3 regions of the Streptomyces sp. NPDC090106 genome follow, and region 3 is predicted to be linked to each of the others. Evidence: riboswitches for the same ligand, from Rfam matches in the RefSeq annotation. Region 3 holds a riboswitch; each other region holds the start of a gene.

Region 1 (4,339 bases), on a different contig from region 3:
TGCGCTCGATGACCGCGTTGGCGGCGGTGAGGATGGTCTGCGTGGAGCGGTAGTTCTGCTCCAGCAGGATCGTCGTCGCGTCCGGGTAGTCCTCCTCGAACTGGAGGATGTTGCGGATCGTCGCGCCGCGGAAGGCGTAGATCGACTGGTCGGCGTCACCGACGACGCAGAGCTCGGCGGGCGGGAGGTCGTACTCGGTCGGCGGGACGTCCTCGTCGTGCGCCCCGGTGCCGACGAGTTCCCTGACCAGGGCGTACTGGGCGTGGTTGGTGTCCTGGTACTCGTCGACGAGGACATGACGGAAGCGGCGGCGGTAGTGCTCGGCGACGTCCGGGAAGGCGCGCAGCAGGTTGACCGTCGTCATGATCAGGTCGTCGAAGTCGAGGGCGTTGGCCTCGCGCAGCCGCGACTGGTACATGGCGTAGGCCTGGGCGAGGGTCTTCTCGAAGCCGTCGGTGGCCTGGGCGGCGAAGTCCTCCTCGTCGATCAGCTCGTTCTTGAGGTTGCTGATCTTGGCGCTGAAGGACTTGGGCGGGAACCGCTTGGGGTCGAGGTCCAGGTCGCGGCAGACGAGCGCCATGAGCCGCTTGGAGTCGGCGGCGTCGTAGATCGAGAAGGAGGAGGTGAAGCCGAGCTTCTTGCTCTCGCGGCGCAGGATGCGCACGCACGCGCTGTGGAAGGTCATCACCCACATCGCGCCCGCGCGCGGGCCGACGAGCTGCTCGACGCGCTCCTTCATCTCGCCCGCGGCCTTGTTGGTGAAGGTGATCGCGAGGATCTGCCCCGGGTGGACGTTCCGCTCGGCGAGCAGGTAGGCGATGCGGTGGGTGAGCACACGGGTCTTGCCGGAACCGGCGCCGGCCACGATGAGCAGCGGGGTGTCGGAGTGCACGACGGCGGCCCGCTGGTTCTCGTTGAGCCCCTCGATGAGCGCGGCGGCGTCGAGGACGGGGCGCGGGGCGCCGTCACGGTAGTGGGCGTCCCGGTCCGGGGGCACGTCGAACTTCCCGCCGAACAGGTCGTCCGGAACCGGCTCCGGTACGTGCTCGTCCTCGGGCGGCGGCGGGGGCTCCTCCGTGTGCCCGCGAGGGGCCTGGAGGTCCGCCAGGAAGCTGTCGTCAAAGAGGCTGCTCATCGCTCTCCGAGTCTAGGCCGCCCCACTGACAACCCGCCGCCGCCCCGGGAAGTTCGGCGGAGGACTCTTACGCCACCGCTACATGCGATTACGTAGAGTCACCAACGCGTGAGGAGATGTCCGCCGCCAGCCCATTTCCCGCAAATCGCCACACAAACTACCTTATCGATCATCCCGAACGCGGAACTGACCAAAGGTCACGAAAATGTATCGGGCATATCGAACATCAACCTTCACAGGGGCCACACCAGTTGGCTACCGTGCCGCACAGGCCGTACGACCCCCACCGGCGAACGTCGCCGGGCCGCGCGGCCTCCGCTTAGTCCGGTGCGCCCCTCCTGGAGGCAGCCGGAGCCGGGGACCCACACCGACCTGGGGTGAATCGGCCCAACTCCCCTCCGGGGAGCGGCCGTAGGGCACACCTTCCGAACCACCCGCCCGAACCCGACAGCTAACTCGGTAGGCGGAACATTGGAAGGAGTCGCCTCCTTTGGCGTCGCACGCAAAGCCGCGTCCCGCAGGAACGCGCGTAGCAGGCATACGCACGCCCGCTCTCGCCACGGCCGCCCTCACCTCCGTGGCGCTGCTGTCCCAGACGGCCACCGCAGCACCCTCGACCGACGACAGGCCGAGCCTCGAAGAGGTCGAGAAGAAGGTCGACGACCTCTACCGCCAGGCGGAGTCGGCGACCGAGAAGTACAACTCCGCCAAGGAGAAGACGACCAAGCAGCGCAAGCAGGTCGACACCCTCCTCGACGACGTCGCCCAGCGCACCCAGAAGCTCAACGAGGCCCGTGAGGAACTGGGTTCCTTCGCCGCCGCCCAGTACCGCACCGGCGCCTCCGCGCCCGACACGGCGACCTTCCTGCTCGCGGACACCCCGCAGGACTACTTCGACCAGACCCAGCTGATGGGCCGTATGACGTCCCGCCAGAAGACGGCGGTCGACGACTACATCACCGAGCAGTCCGCGACGATGAAGAAGCGCCAGGAGGCCACCGAGAGCCTCCAGACGCTCACCGATACGCAGGGCGACCTCAAGACCGCCAAGGCGACCGTCCAGAAGAAGCTCTCCGACGCGCGCGAGCTGCTGTCGCAGCTGAACGCCGAGGAGAAGGCGCGCCTCGCCGCGATCGAGAAGCGCAAGCAGGAGGAGGCCGCCCGCAAGGCCGCCGAGCTGGCCGAGCAGAAGGCCGCGGCGGAGGCGGCCGAGGAGGCGGCGAGCAGCTCGTCGTCGACCGCCACGGACTCCTCGTACTCCACGAAGGCCGACAAGGCCCTGGCCTTCGCCCGCGCCCAGGTCGGCAAGCCGTACGTGTGGGGTGCCACGGGGCCCGACTCCTACGACTGCTCCGGCCTGACCCAGGCCGCCTGGAACGCCGCCGGCATCTCCCTGCCGCGCACCACCTACGACCAGGTCAACGCGGGCACCACGGTCTCCCTGGCCAACGCCCAGCCCGGCGACCTGGTCTTCTTCTACGACGACGTCACCCACGTCGGCATCTACATCGGCAACGGGATGATGATCCACGCGCCGAAGCCGGGGGCGTACGTCCGCGAGGAGTCCATCTACTACGACGGCGAGTCGGCGATCCACAGCGTGGTGCGCCCGGCCTGACCGCACGGCACGACCGAAGGGGCGCGTGAGCCGGTCTCACGCGCCCCTCTCGTTGTCCCGCACCCGCGCGAATTCCTCCCCGCACGCGCGCGTGCCCCGCTCGCACCGCGCGACGCGCTCCTTAGCATCGGCCCATGCCCGGCCGCCCCGCATCCCACGCCCCCGCCGCCGACTCCCCGCTCGGCGCGTGGTGGTCCACCCGGCCGCCCGCCGCCGGTTCCGCCGTCATGGCGACCGGCATCGTCTCGGTCGGGCTGCATCTGACGGGGTACGAGACGCTGTCCCGGATCATGCTCGTGCTGGCCGTGCTCGCCTGGGTGGGGCTGGCCGCGGACTTCCTGGCGCGCCTGGCGACCCAGCGGGACCGGTGGCTGGAGGAGGCCAGGACCCCGGGCGCGCTGACCGCGGTGGCGGCGACGAGCGTGCTGGGCACCCGTGTCTCGGCGCTCGGACGGCAGACCCTGGCCGAGGCGCTGCTCGCGCTCGCGACGGCACTGTGGCCAGTGCTGCTCGTGCTCGTCATGAGGCACTGGAAGCGGAGGATGCCGGGCGCGGTGTTCCTGGTCTGCGTCGCGACCCAGGGCCTGGCCGTGCTCGGCGCCACGCTGGCCGCGGCCCTGTCCACGGCGTGGCTCGCGCACGCGGCGCTCGTCCTGTTCTGGCTCGGGCTGGTCTTCTACGGCCTCGCCTTCACCCGCTTCGACCTGGGCCAGGTGACCCGGGGCGCCGGTGACCACTGGGTGGCCGGCGGGGCGCTCGCCATCTCGGCGCTCGCCGGCTCGAAGCTGATCTCGGCGGACAGCGCGAGCCTGTACCTGTGGAACCGCGACGACGGCGACGCCCTGCGCACGGTCACCGTCGCCCTGCTCGTCCTGGACCTGACCTGGTACGCCGTGCTGCTGGCCGCCGAGTTCGCCCGCCCCCGCCCGGGCTACGACGTGCGGCGCTGGGCGACCGTGTTCCCCATGGGCATGACGGCGGCGGCGACCCTGTCGGTCGCCGCCGCGCTGGAGGTGTCCTGGCTCAGGACGCTGGGCCAGGTGCTGCTGTGGATCGCCGTGGCCGTGTGGCTGGCCGTGGGCGCGGGAGCCGCGCTGACGGCCCGGACGGGGATCGCCGCCCTCAGGTCCACAGGACGGCGATGAACACGTCCGCCATGGTCAGCAGCCCGACCAGGCCGAACAGCTTCTTGTCCACCCGCTCGTCGTCGCGCTTCACGTAGACGAGGCCGAGGATCACGATCAGCAGGGCCAGCTTCACGCCGATCTTGATGTTGTTGACGTGCTGGTCGTCCGCCTGGTTGAGGCCGACCAGGATGACGCCGGTGACCAGCATGGTCAGCGCGCCGTGCAGCATCGCCGGGACGAAGCGGGCGGTGCCCGCGCCCATCGCCTTCATCTGGGTGAGGAAGCCGCCCAGCAGCGAGGCGATGCCGATGATGTGCAGACCGACGAAGAGATGGATGAGTACGTCCATGAGGCCGGAGCCTAATCAGAGGCCCTGGAGCCGCACTACACCGCCCCACCCGCCTCCACTCCCCCCGCGTCCCGCTCCCGTCCCCTTCGCGCCCCGCTCCTCGCCCGCAC
Region 2 (4,339 bases), on a different contig from region 3:
CGCGCCGACTCGGCCACCTGGACCCTGCCCGAGCGCGACCAGTGGCGGCTCTCCCAGCTGCACGGCCGCTGGGCCGCCGAGTCCCGGCTCACCCGCACCCCCCTCACCTACGGTGAGAAGGTCATCGGCAGCCGCCGCGGCCACACCGGCCACCCGCACCTGCCCTGGGTCGCCCTCGACACGGACGCCACCGAGGAGCACGGCGAGGTCTACGGCGTCGCCCTCGGCTGGTCCGGCTCCTGGCGGATCGCCGTCGCCCAGCTCCCGGACGCGCGCGTGCAGATCACCGGCGGCGCCGGCCACGACGAGTCGGGGCTGCTGCTCCTCGCGCCGGGCCGGTCCTTCGTGACACCCCTCTTCGCCGGACTGTGGAGCGACGGCGGCCACGGCGGCGCCAGCCGCACCTGGCACGCCTACCAGCGCGACCACGTCATCCCGCAGGCCGATCAGGACCGGCCCGTCCTGTTCAACTCCTGGGAGGCGACCACCTTCGACATCTCCGAGGAGCAGCAGGCGGCCCTCGCCCGGCGGGCCGCCGACATGGGCGTCGAACTGTTCGTGGTCGACGACGGCTGGTTCGGCGCCCGCACCAGCGACCGTGCCGGGCTCGGCGACTGGACGCCCAACCCCGAGCGCTTCCCGCACGGCCTGAAGCCCCTCGCCGACTCCGTGCACGACCTCGGGATGCAGTTCGGCATCTGGGTCGAGCCCGAGATGGTCAACGCCGACAGCGACCTCTACCGCGCGCACCCCGACTGGGTGCAGTACCAGGACGGTCGAAAGCGGACGGAACTTCGCAATCAGCTCGTACTGAACCTCGCGCGGGAGGACGTCCAGGAGTACCTCTGGCAGCGGCTCGACACCCTGCTCTCCAGCGCCCCGATCGACTACGTCAAGTGGGACTTCAACCGCAGCTTCACCGACGCGGGCTGGCCCGGTGACCCCTACCCGCAGCGGCTGTGGGTCGATCACGTGCACGCCTTCTACGCCCTGTTGGACCGACTGCGCGCCGCCCACCCCGGCGTGGCCTTCGAGTCCTGCTCGGGCGGCGGCGGCCGGATCGACCTCGGGGTGATGAGCCGCACCGACCAGGTGTGGACCTCCGACAACACCGACCCGCTCGACCGGCTCACGATCCAGCACGGCTTCAGCCAGATCCACCCCGCGCGCGTGATGGCCGCCTGGGTCACCGACAGCCCCAACCACCAGCTCAACGACCGCGTCAGCTCGCTGCGGTTCCGGTTCGTGAGCGCCATGGCGGGCGTGCTCGGCGTGGGCGGCGACCTGTCGAAGTGGAGCGAGGCCGAGCTCGCCGAGGCCCGGGAATGGGTCGATCTCTACAAGGAGATCCGCCCCCTGGTGCAGCGCGGCGACCTCTACCGCCTCCGGGCTCCCCAGGGCGGTCTGAGCGCCGTCCAGTACGTCCTCGGTGACGAGACCGTCGTGCTCGCCTGCCTCCAGGCGCAGAGCTACGGCGAGACCGTGCCGGCGCTGCGGCTGCGCGGCCTCGACCCGACAGCCGCATATGAATGCCGCGAAACGGGCGAAGTCCACCGCGGGGGCGTCCTGCTGCACCACGGACTGCGCACCGGGCTGCGCGGCGATCTGGATGCGACGGTTCTCCGGCTACGTCGTATCTGATCCATCTGTCCGAATTGCAGCCTTCCTCATCGTTCATTCCAACTCGCTCTGGAATAAAGGGAGCTGTGAAATCGGCACGTGAGCAGCGTCATATCCGTGACGGTGAGTCGCCCGTCATGTTCACGTAATTCAGCTGTGTTCGCAGCGTGTTCGCGGTGTTCGGGCGGTGTCGAATATACGGAGGGTGACCGGGAAATTCACAGGTGATCAAGGGGAATCCATTCCGCCGGGAAACCCTCACTTGTCCCTTTGCGTCTCTCTCGCTTACGTTCGCCACCGATCCGGTCGGAACGCCTAATCCTGCCGCCGCCCGGACCCCGCGCACACCCACCCGTGCCCGGCAGGAGCGGGGGACCCACAGGTAGAAACGCCTGTCCCGGTCTCCGGAACAGGCTTGGGGTAAAGCCGCACACGCTGCGGCCGGACATCTCCAGTCCGCACCCGACAGCTCACCTCGTAGGCGCCGGAGAGGAATTCGTCATGCCCGCCAAGGGTAAGCACCGCCGTCCGAAGTCCCAGCGCCTCACCCGCTCGATCGCCGTGGCCGGAACCGGCGGGGCCGCTCTCGCCCTGCCGTTGATGGGCGCGTCCGGTGCCCACGCCGCCACTTCGCAGTCCGTTTCGGAAAAGCCCGTTCAGAGTCTTCCGGTCGCCCAGAAGACGGCCACCGCGAAGAAGAGCGCCGCGAACTCCACGAGTGCCGCGAACTCGGCGAGCACCGCGAACACCTCGACCGTGCACACCTATTCGGTGCGGTCCGGCGACTACCTCTCGAAGATCGCCGAGGAGCAGAACGTCAGCGGTGGCTGGCAGAAACTCTACTCGGACAACCGTGAGGCCGTCGGCTCCGACCCGTCGCTGATCCACCCCGGCCTGAAGCTCTCCATCGGCAAGAAGGCCACCGCGCGCACGGAGTCGTCGTCGGGCTCGGCGAAGTCCTCCGGCGGCAACGCGTCGACGAGCGCGAAGGAATCCTCCTCGTCGTCGTCTTCGTCGTCGTCTTCGTCCTCCTCCTCGTCCGGCGGCACGGCGAGCCAGAGCAGCGAGTCGTCCGGGAGCACCACCTCGTCGAGCGGCTTCGTCCTGCCCGTCTCCGGCGCGACCGTCGGCACCGCCTACCACACGGCGGGCAGCATGTGGTCCAGCGGCTACCACACGGGCGTCGACTTCGTCGTCCCGACCGGCACCACCCTGAAGGCCGTCGGCGCGGGCACGGTCGTCTCCGCCGGATGGGGCGGCGCGTACGGCAACCAGGTCGTCATCAAGCTGGCCGACGGCTACTACGCCCAGTACGCCCACCTCTCCTCCCTCTCCGTCTCCGCGGGCCAGAGCGTCACCGCGGGCCAGCAGGTCGGCCTCTCCGGCGCGACCGGCAACGTGACCGGGCCCCACCTCCACTTCGAGATCCGCACCACGCCGGACTACGGCTCGGACGTGGACCCGGTCGCCTACCTCCGCGCGAAGGGCGTCGCCGTCGGCTGACGGCTCCCGTCGGCGCCTCCCTCGGACCCCGGTCCCCCGGACGCCTCCCCCCTGTGCCACCGAAGGCCGGACCCAGATCCCCGGGTCCGGCCTTCGGTGTCCGTCGGCGCGGGTGCTCCTCGTCAAAGGAGCCACTCGTCAAAGGCGCCGCTCCTCAAGGGCGTTCCCCGGCACGGGCGTTGCTCGTTCATGATCGCTCGATTGCGGTCTTGTGGCGCGGGGGTCCAAGGCGTCGACAGGGGCGGGAGGGTGGGGCGAGAGTGAGGGCGACATCGGGGGGCAAGCGCTTTCCCCGGTGGTGTCGCCCCTCTCGCAAAGGAGCACCCGTGCACACCCGTTCGCGCCGTCGAAGAACCGTCGCCATAGCCGCGACGGCCCTGCTGGCCGGGCTGTTCTCCGCGCCCGCCGGGCATGCCGCGCAGGAGGACCGGCCCCGGCGGACCGTGGAGGACCTCGACCGCGGCCTGGTCGCCGTGCCGTCCGGTGACGGCCGTTTCCTCAGCTGGCGTCTGCTCGGCACCGAGTACGCCCGGTACGGCGACGCCATCGCCTTCAACGTGTACAAGAACGGCCGACGCCTCAACCGCGCCCCCGTCACCCGGTCCACGACCTACCAGGACGACACGCCCGGCGCCGGCACCTACACCGTGCGCGCCGTCGTCAACGGCAAGGAGAGCGGGCCCGGTTCGGCCGCGCTGGACTTCGCGCAGGGGTACGCCGAGATCCCGCTCGCCGCCGCCGACGGCTACACCGTGCAGCACGCCTGGCCCGGCGATCTCGACGGCGACGGACGGTACGAACTCGTCGTGAGCCGCCTGTCCGGGACCCGAGACAGGCCCGACCTGCTGGAGGCGTACACGCTGACCGGCCGGCGGCTGTGGCGCGTCGACCAGGGGCCCGGCTCGTACACGCAGGTGGGCGGGAACGGCGCCAACGACCCGGCGCCCGCGGCGATCAGCGGCTCCACGGCCATCGGCGGCTACCGCAACGACGACAACGTCACCGTGTTCGACCTGGACGGCGACGGCCGGGCCGAGGTGCTCACGCACACGGCCGCCGGGACCACCTTCGCGGACGGCTCGCAGGTCACCGCAGACTCGCCCGCCGACCAGTTCGTGTCCGTCGTCGACGGGGCGACCGGCGTGGAACGCGCCCGGCAGCCCGTACCCGACGACTTCGTCGCCGACGGCCCCTCCGGCGGCCACTTCGGGGTCGC
Region 3 (4,339 bases):
GCGCGACGGCTCGCTGCCCGACGTGATGGGCGCGCAGCTGCGGGAGGTCGTCGAAGAGGAGGTCCCCGCGCGCGCGTTGATGGCCGCCTACCGGCTCCCGCACGACGGCACGCGCGAGGCCGACGCCACCGACCTGGCGCTCACCGTCCTCGGCGGCGGCGAGTCCTCGCGGCTCTACAACCGGCTGGTGCGGCGCGACCGTACGGCGGTGGCGGCCGGCTTCGGCCTGCTGCGGCTCGCCGGGGCGCCGTCGCTGGGCTGGCTGGACGTCAAGACGTCCGGTGACGTCGAGGTGCCGGTCATCGAGGCCGCCATCGACGAGGAGCTCGCCCGGTTCGCCGAGCAGGGCCCCACGGCCGAGGAAATGGAGCGCGCCCAGGCCCAGTTGGAGCGCGAGTGGCTGGACCGGCTCGGCACCGTGGCGGGCCGCGCCGACGAACTGTGCCGCTACGCCGTCCTGTTCGGCGACCCGCAGCTCGCCCTGACGGCCGTGAACCGCGTCCTGGACGTCACCGCGCAGGAGGTCCAGGAGGTCGCGGCGGCCCGCCTGCGTCCCGACAACCGCGCGGTGCTCGTCTACGAGCCGGTCCCCGGACAGACCTCCGAGGACGCCGATCCCCCCGAAGACCCCGCGGCCGAGGCCACGGTCGAAGCCGGCGACGACAACGAGGAGGCGGCCAAGTGACCGAGCTCGCCGCGATGGAGTTCCACCCCCGGCCCCAGGCGGGCGAGCCCAAGGTGTGGGCGTTCCCGGCGCCCGAGCGCGGCGCGCTCGGCAACGGCCTGACCCTGCTGCGCTGCCACCGCCCCGGCCAGCAGGTCGTCGCCGTCGAGGTGCTCCTCGACGCGCCCCTGGACGCCGAACCGGCCGGCTTCGACGGTGTCGCCACGATCATGGCGCGGGCCTTCTCCGAGGGCACCGACAAGCACTCCGCCGAGGAGTTCGCCGCCGAGCTGGAGCGCTGCGGCGCCACGCTCGACGCGCACGCCGACCACTCCGGCGTCCGCCTCAGTCTGGAGGTCCCCGCCTCCCGCCTAGCCAAGGCGCTCGGTCTGCTCGCCGACGCCCTGCGCGCGCCCGCGTTCGCCGACGGCGAGATCGAGCGGCTGGTCCGCAACCGCCTCGACGAGATCCCGCACGAGACGGCGAACCCGTCCCGGCGGGCCGCCAAGGAGCTCTCCCGGGAGCTGTTCCCGGCGACCGCGCGCATGTCCCGCCCCCGCCAGGGCACCGAGGACACCGTCGAGAAGATCGACGCCGCCGCGGTCCGCGCCTTCTACGAGCGCCACGTACGCCCCGCGACGGCGACCGCCGTGGTCGTCGGCGACCTCACCGGCATCGACCTCGACGCGCTGCTCGGCGACACCCTGGGCGCCTGGACGGGCTCCAGCGCCGAGCTCCGCCCGGTCCCGCCGGTCACCGCCGACGACACCGGCCGCGTCGTGATCGTGGACCGGCCCGGCGCCGTCCAGACGCAGGTGCTGATCGGCCGTATCGGCGCCGACCGGCACGATCGCGTGTGGGCCGCGCAGGTCCTCGGCACGTACTGCCTCGGCGGCACCCTCACCTCCCGTCTGGACCGCGTCCTGCGCGAGGAGAAGGGCTACACCTACGGCGTGCGGTCGTTCGGCCAGGTGCTGCGCTCCGCGCCCGACGGCAGCGGCGCCGCGATGCTCGCCATCAGCGGCTCCGTCGACACCCCGAACACGGGTCCGGCCCTGGACGACCTGTGGAAGGTCCTGCGCACGCTGGCCGCCGAGGGGCTGACCGACGCCGAGCGGGACGTCGCCGTGCAGAACCTCGTCGGCGTGGCCCCGCTGAAGTACGAGACGGCGGCGGCCGTGGCGAGCACCCTGGCCGACCAGGTCGAGCAGTACCTGCCCGACGACTACCAGGCCACCCTGTACCGCCAGCTCGCCGCGACCGGCACCGTGGAGGCCACCGCGGCGGCCGTCAACGCGTTCCCGGTGGACCGTCTCGTGACGATCCTCGTCGGCGACGCGGCGGCCATCAAGGAGCCCGTCGAAGCCCTCGGCATCGGCGCGGTCAAGGTCGTGCCGGCGGAGTAGCACCGCACCGGCACGCGCGCGTGGAGGGGCTCTGGTGACGCGACGGTCACCAGGGCCCCTCTCTCCTTGCCGTCCTTGGAAATGTCCGAATTGAACGTCCGTCGCCTGTTTGCCCTGTGGGATGAATGACAAACGGCCTGATCCGTTTGAGGATCGAAAGTCGCCCCGCTTAGCGTCTTCCGGGCTGTCCGTCAGAGCAGTGCGCCGCGCCCGCGGCACCGGACAGTCATCGCCGAGTCCCCGTACGGCGCGAGCCAGGGGAGCCGGGGACCCACGCAGTCCCTGGGGTGAATCGGACGCCCGCGCGAGCCGCGAGGGGGTCCGTAGGAGACCTTCCTGCTCCGAACCCGTCAGCTAACCCGGTAGGCGAGAGGGAAGGAAAGGACCAGCCCTTACATGGCGTTCACGCGCCCCACCGGGAAGCACCGTGCCCCGAGCCGGATGCAGCGCACCACCGTTCGCGCGGCGGGTGTCGCGGCTCTCGCCACCACCGGCGTCATCGGCACCCTCGCCGCCCCGGCCCTCGCCGCGGAGCCCGCGGTCGAGCAGACCGGCATCATCCCGGTCGTCAGCATCGGCGACGACGTCGCCGACCAGATAGGCGCCCAGGCCGCCGCCCAGAAGCAGGCCGCCGAGGAGAAGGCCGAGCAGGCCGCCCGCGCCCAGGCCGCCGCCGAGGCGCGGAAGAAGGCCGCCGCCGCGGCCAAGAAGGAGCGCGAGGCCAAGGAGCGCGCCGCGCGCGCGGCCGAGCGCAAGCGCCTGAACTCCTTCGTCGCCCCGATCGCCGGCTCGTACATCTCGACCGGCTACAAGGCGGGCGGCGCCGTCTGGTCCTCCGGCAGCCACACCGGCGTCGACTTCCACGCGGCCAGCGGCACCTCCGTGCGCGCGGTCGGCTCCGGCACGGTCGTCGAGGCCGGCTGGGGCGGGTCGTACGGCAACAACATCGTGATCAGGATGAACGACGGCACGTACACCCAGTACGGGCATCTGTCGTCCATCGGTGTCTCGGTCGGCCAGACGGTCACTCCTGGCCAGCAGATCGGCCTGTCCGGCGCGACCGGCAACGTCACCGGACCGCACCTGCACTTCGAGGCCCGGACGACCGCCGAGTACGGCTCGGACATCGACCCCGTCTCCTACCTGCGCTCGCACGGCGTGAACGTCTGAGAAAGCGCTGCCCGACCGCACGGAACCCCGGCTCCACCGAGCCGGGGTTTCGTCGTTTTCGTCACCCCGGTGTCCAAAAAATATCCATGGATTCCGGCCCCCCGTCGGAAATTCCCGCTCATTGCCATAGAGTCACTGAACACACGTCAATCATCGACGTTTCACGGGGATTAAGGCGGAGGTCGGTCATGCGTATTCCGGCGCACTCGGTATGCACCGCGATCCGGGACGACATCGTCGCCGGGGTCCACGAGCGCGGCAGCCGGCTCACCGAGGAACTCCTCGCCCGCCGCTACGGCGTCTCCCGTGTCCCCGTGCGGGAGGCCCTGCGGACCCTGGAGGCCGAGGGGTTCGTCGTGACGCGCAGGCACGCGGGCGCGTGCGTCGCCGAACCGACCGAGCTGGAGGCCGCCGACCTCCTGGAGATGCGCCAGCTCCTCGAACCGCTGGGTGCCGCGCGGGCCGCCCAGCGCCGCACCGAAGCCCATCTGAAGGTCCTGCGCGGCCTGGTCAGACTGGGTCAGGAGCGGGCCAGGAGGGGCAACAGCGACGATCTGCGCTCGCTGGGCGGCTGGTTCCACGAGACGCTCGCCCAGGCCTCCGGCAGCCCCGCCCTGACCTCGATGCTGACCCAGCTGCGGCACAAGATCTCCTGGATGTACGCCGTGGACGCCCCCGCCGACCCGGTGGAGTCCTGGGCCGAGCACGGCGCGATCGTCGACGCCGTGGCGCGCGGCGACAGTGAGCGGGCCCGGTCGGTCACGGCCCTGCACAACGAGCGCTCGGCAGGGACGCACCGACTCCGTTTCCCGCCGGGAGGCGAGCGTGTGAGGAACTCGCAACATCCCGTAAACATGTCGAGCCTGCGGCATTAACACAGGCACCGTATACAAAGAGGAGATAATTCGCGGGGGATTATTTCTGCTGCCCTGGAGCTGAAAAGCGAGAGGCTCGCCCGATAATTCGGGCGAGCCTCTCGGTGTTGATTCCGCTGATTTATCCGAGCGGTACTCAGACGGTCTCGGGAAGCTCCTCGAGCCCTTCGGAGACCAGCTTCGCCAGACGGTCGAGAGCGGCGTCCGCGCCCTCGGCGTCCGAC

What was found. Region 3 has a riboswitch for cyclic di-AMP ahead of ACIPSE_RS41075 (M23 family metallopeptidase). Riboswitches for the same ligand answer to the same signal wherever they lie in the genome.
Region 1: another riboswitch for cyclic di-AMP. It lies ahead of ACIPSE_RS03495 (NlpC/P60 family protein); the one in region 3 lies ahead of ACIPSE_RS41075 (M23 family metallopeptidase).
Region 2: another riboswitch for cyclic di-AMP. It lies ahead of ACIPSE_RS26180 (peptidoglycan DD-metalloendopeptidase family protein); the one in region 3 lies ahead of ACIPSE_RS41075 (M23 family metallopeptidase).

The regions. Positions count from the first base shown of each region.
Region 1 is NZ_JBIVDS010000001.1:784,560-788,898, forward strand. Features, by position in the region: gene pcrA (DNA helicase PcrA) at 1-1,135, opposite strand, end outside; cyclic di-AMP (ydaO/yuaA leader) riboswitch at 1,456-1,618, shown strand; gene ACIPSE_RS03495 (NlpC/P60 family protein) at 1,626-2,753, shown strand; gene ACIPSE_RS03500 (tellurite resistance/C4-dicarboxylate transporter family protein) at 2,888-3,898, shown strand; gene ACIPSE_RS03505 (hypothetical protein) at 3,876-4,229, opposite strand.
Region 2 is NZ_JBIVDS010000008.1:244,589-248,927, forward strand. Features, by position in the region: gene ACIPSE_RS26175 (alpha-galactosidase) at 1-1,641, shown strand, start outside; cyclic di-AMP (ydaO/yuaA leader) riboswitch at 1,960-2,117, shown strand; gene ACIPSE_RS26180 (peptidoglycan DD-metalloendopeptidase family protein) at 2,122-3,123, shown strand; gene ACIPSE_RS26185 (hypothetical protein) at 3,450-4,339, shown strand, end outside.
Region 3 is NZ_JBIVDS010000018.1:42,675-47,013, reverse strand. Features, by position in the region: gene ACIPSE_RS41085 (M16 family metallopeptidase) at 1-685, shown strand, start outside; gene ACIPSE_RS41080 (M16 family metallopeptidase) at 682-2,070, shown strand; cyclic di-AMP (ydaO/yuaA leader) riboswitch at 2,291-2,454, shown strand; gene ACIPSE_RS41075 (M23 family metallopeptidase) at 2,467-3,240, shown strand; gene ACIPSE_RS41070 (GntR family transcriptional regulator) at 3,429-4,115, shown strand; gene ACIPSE_RS41065 (HPr family phosphocarrier protein) at 4,252-4,339, opposite strand, start outside.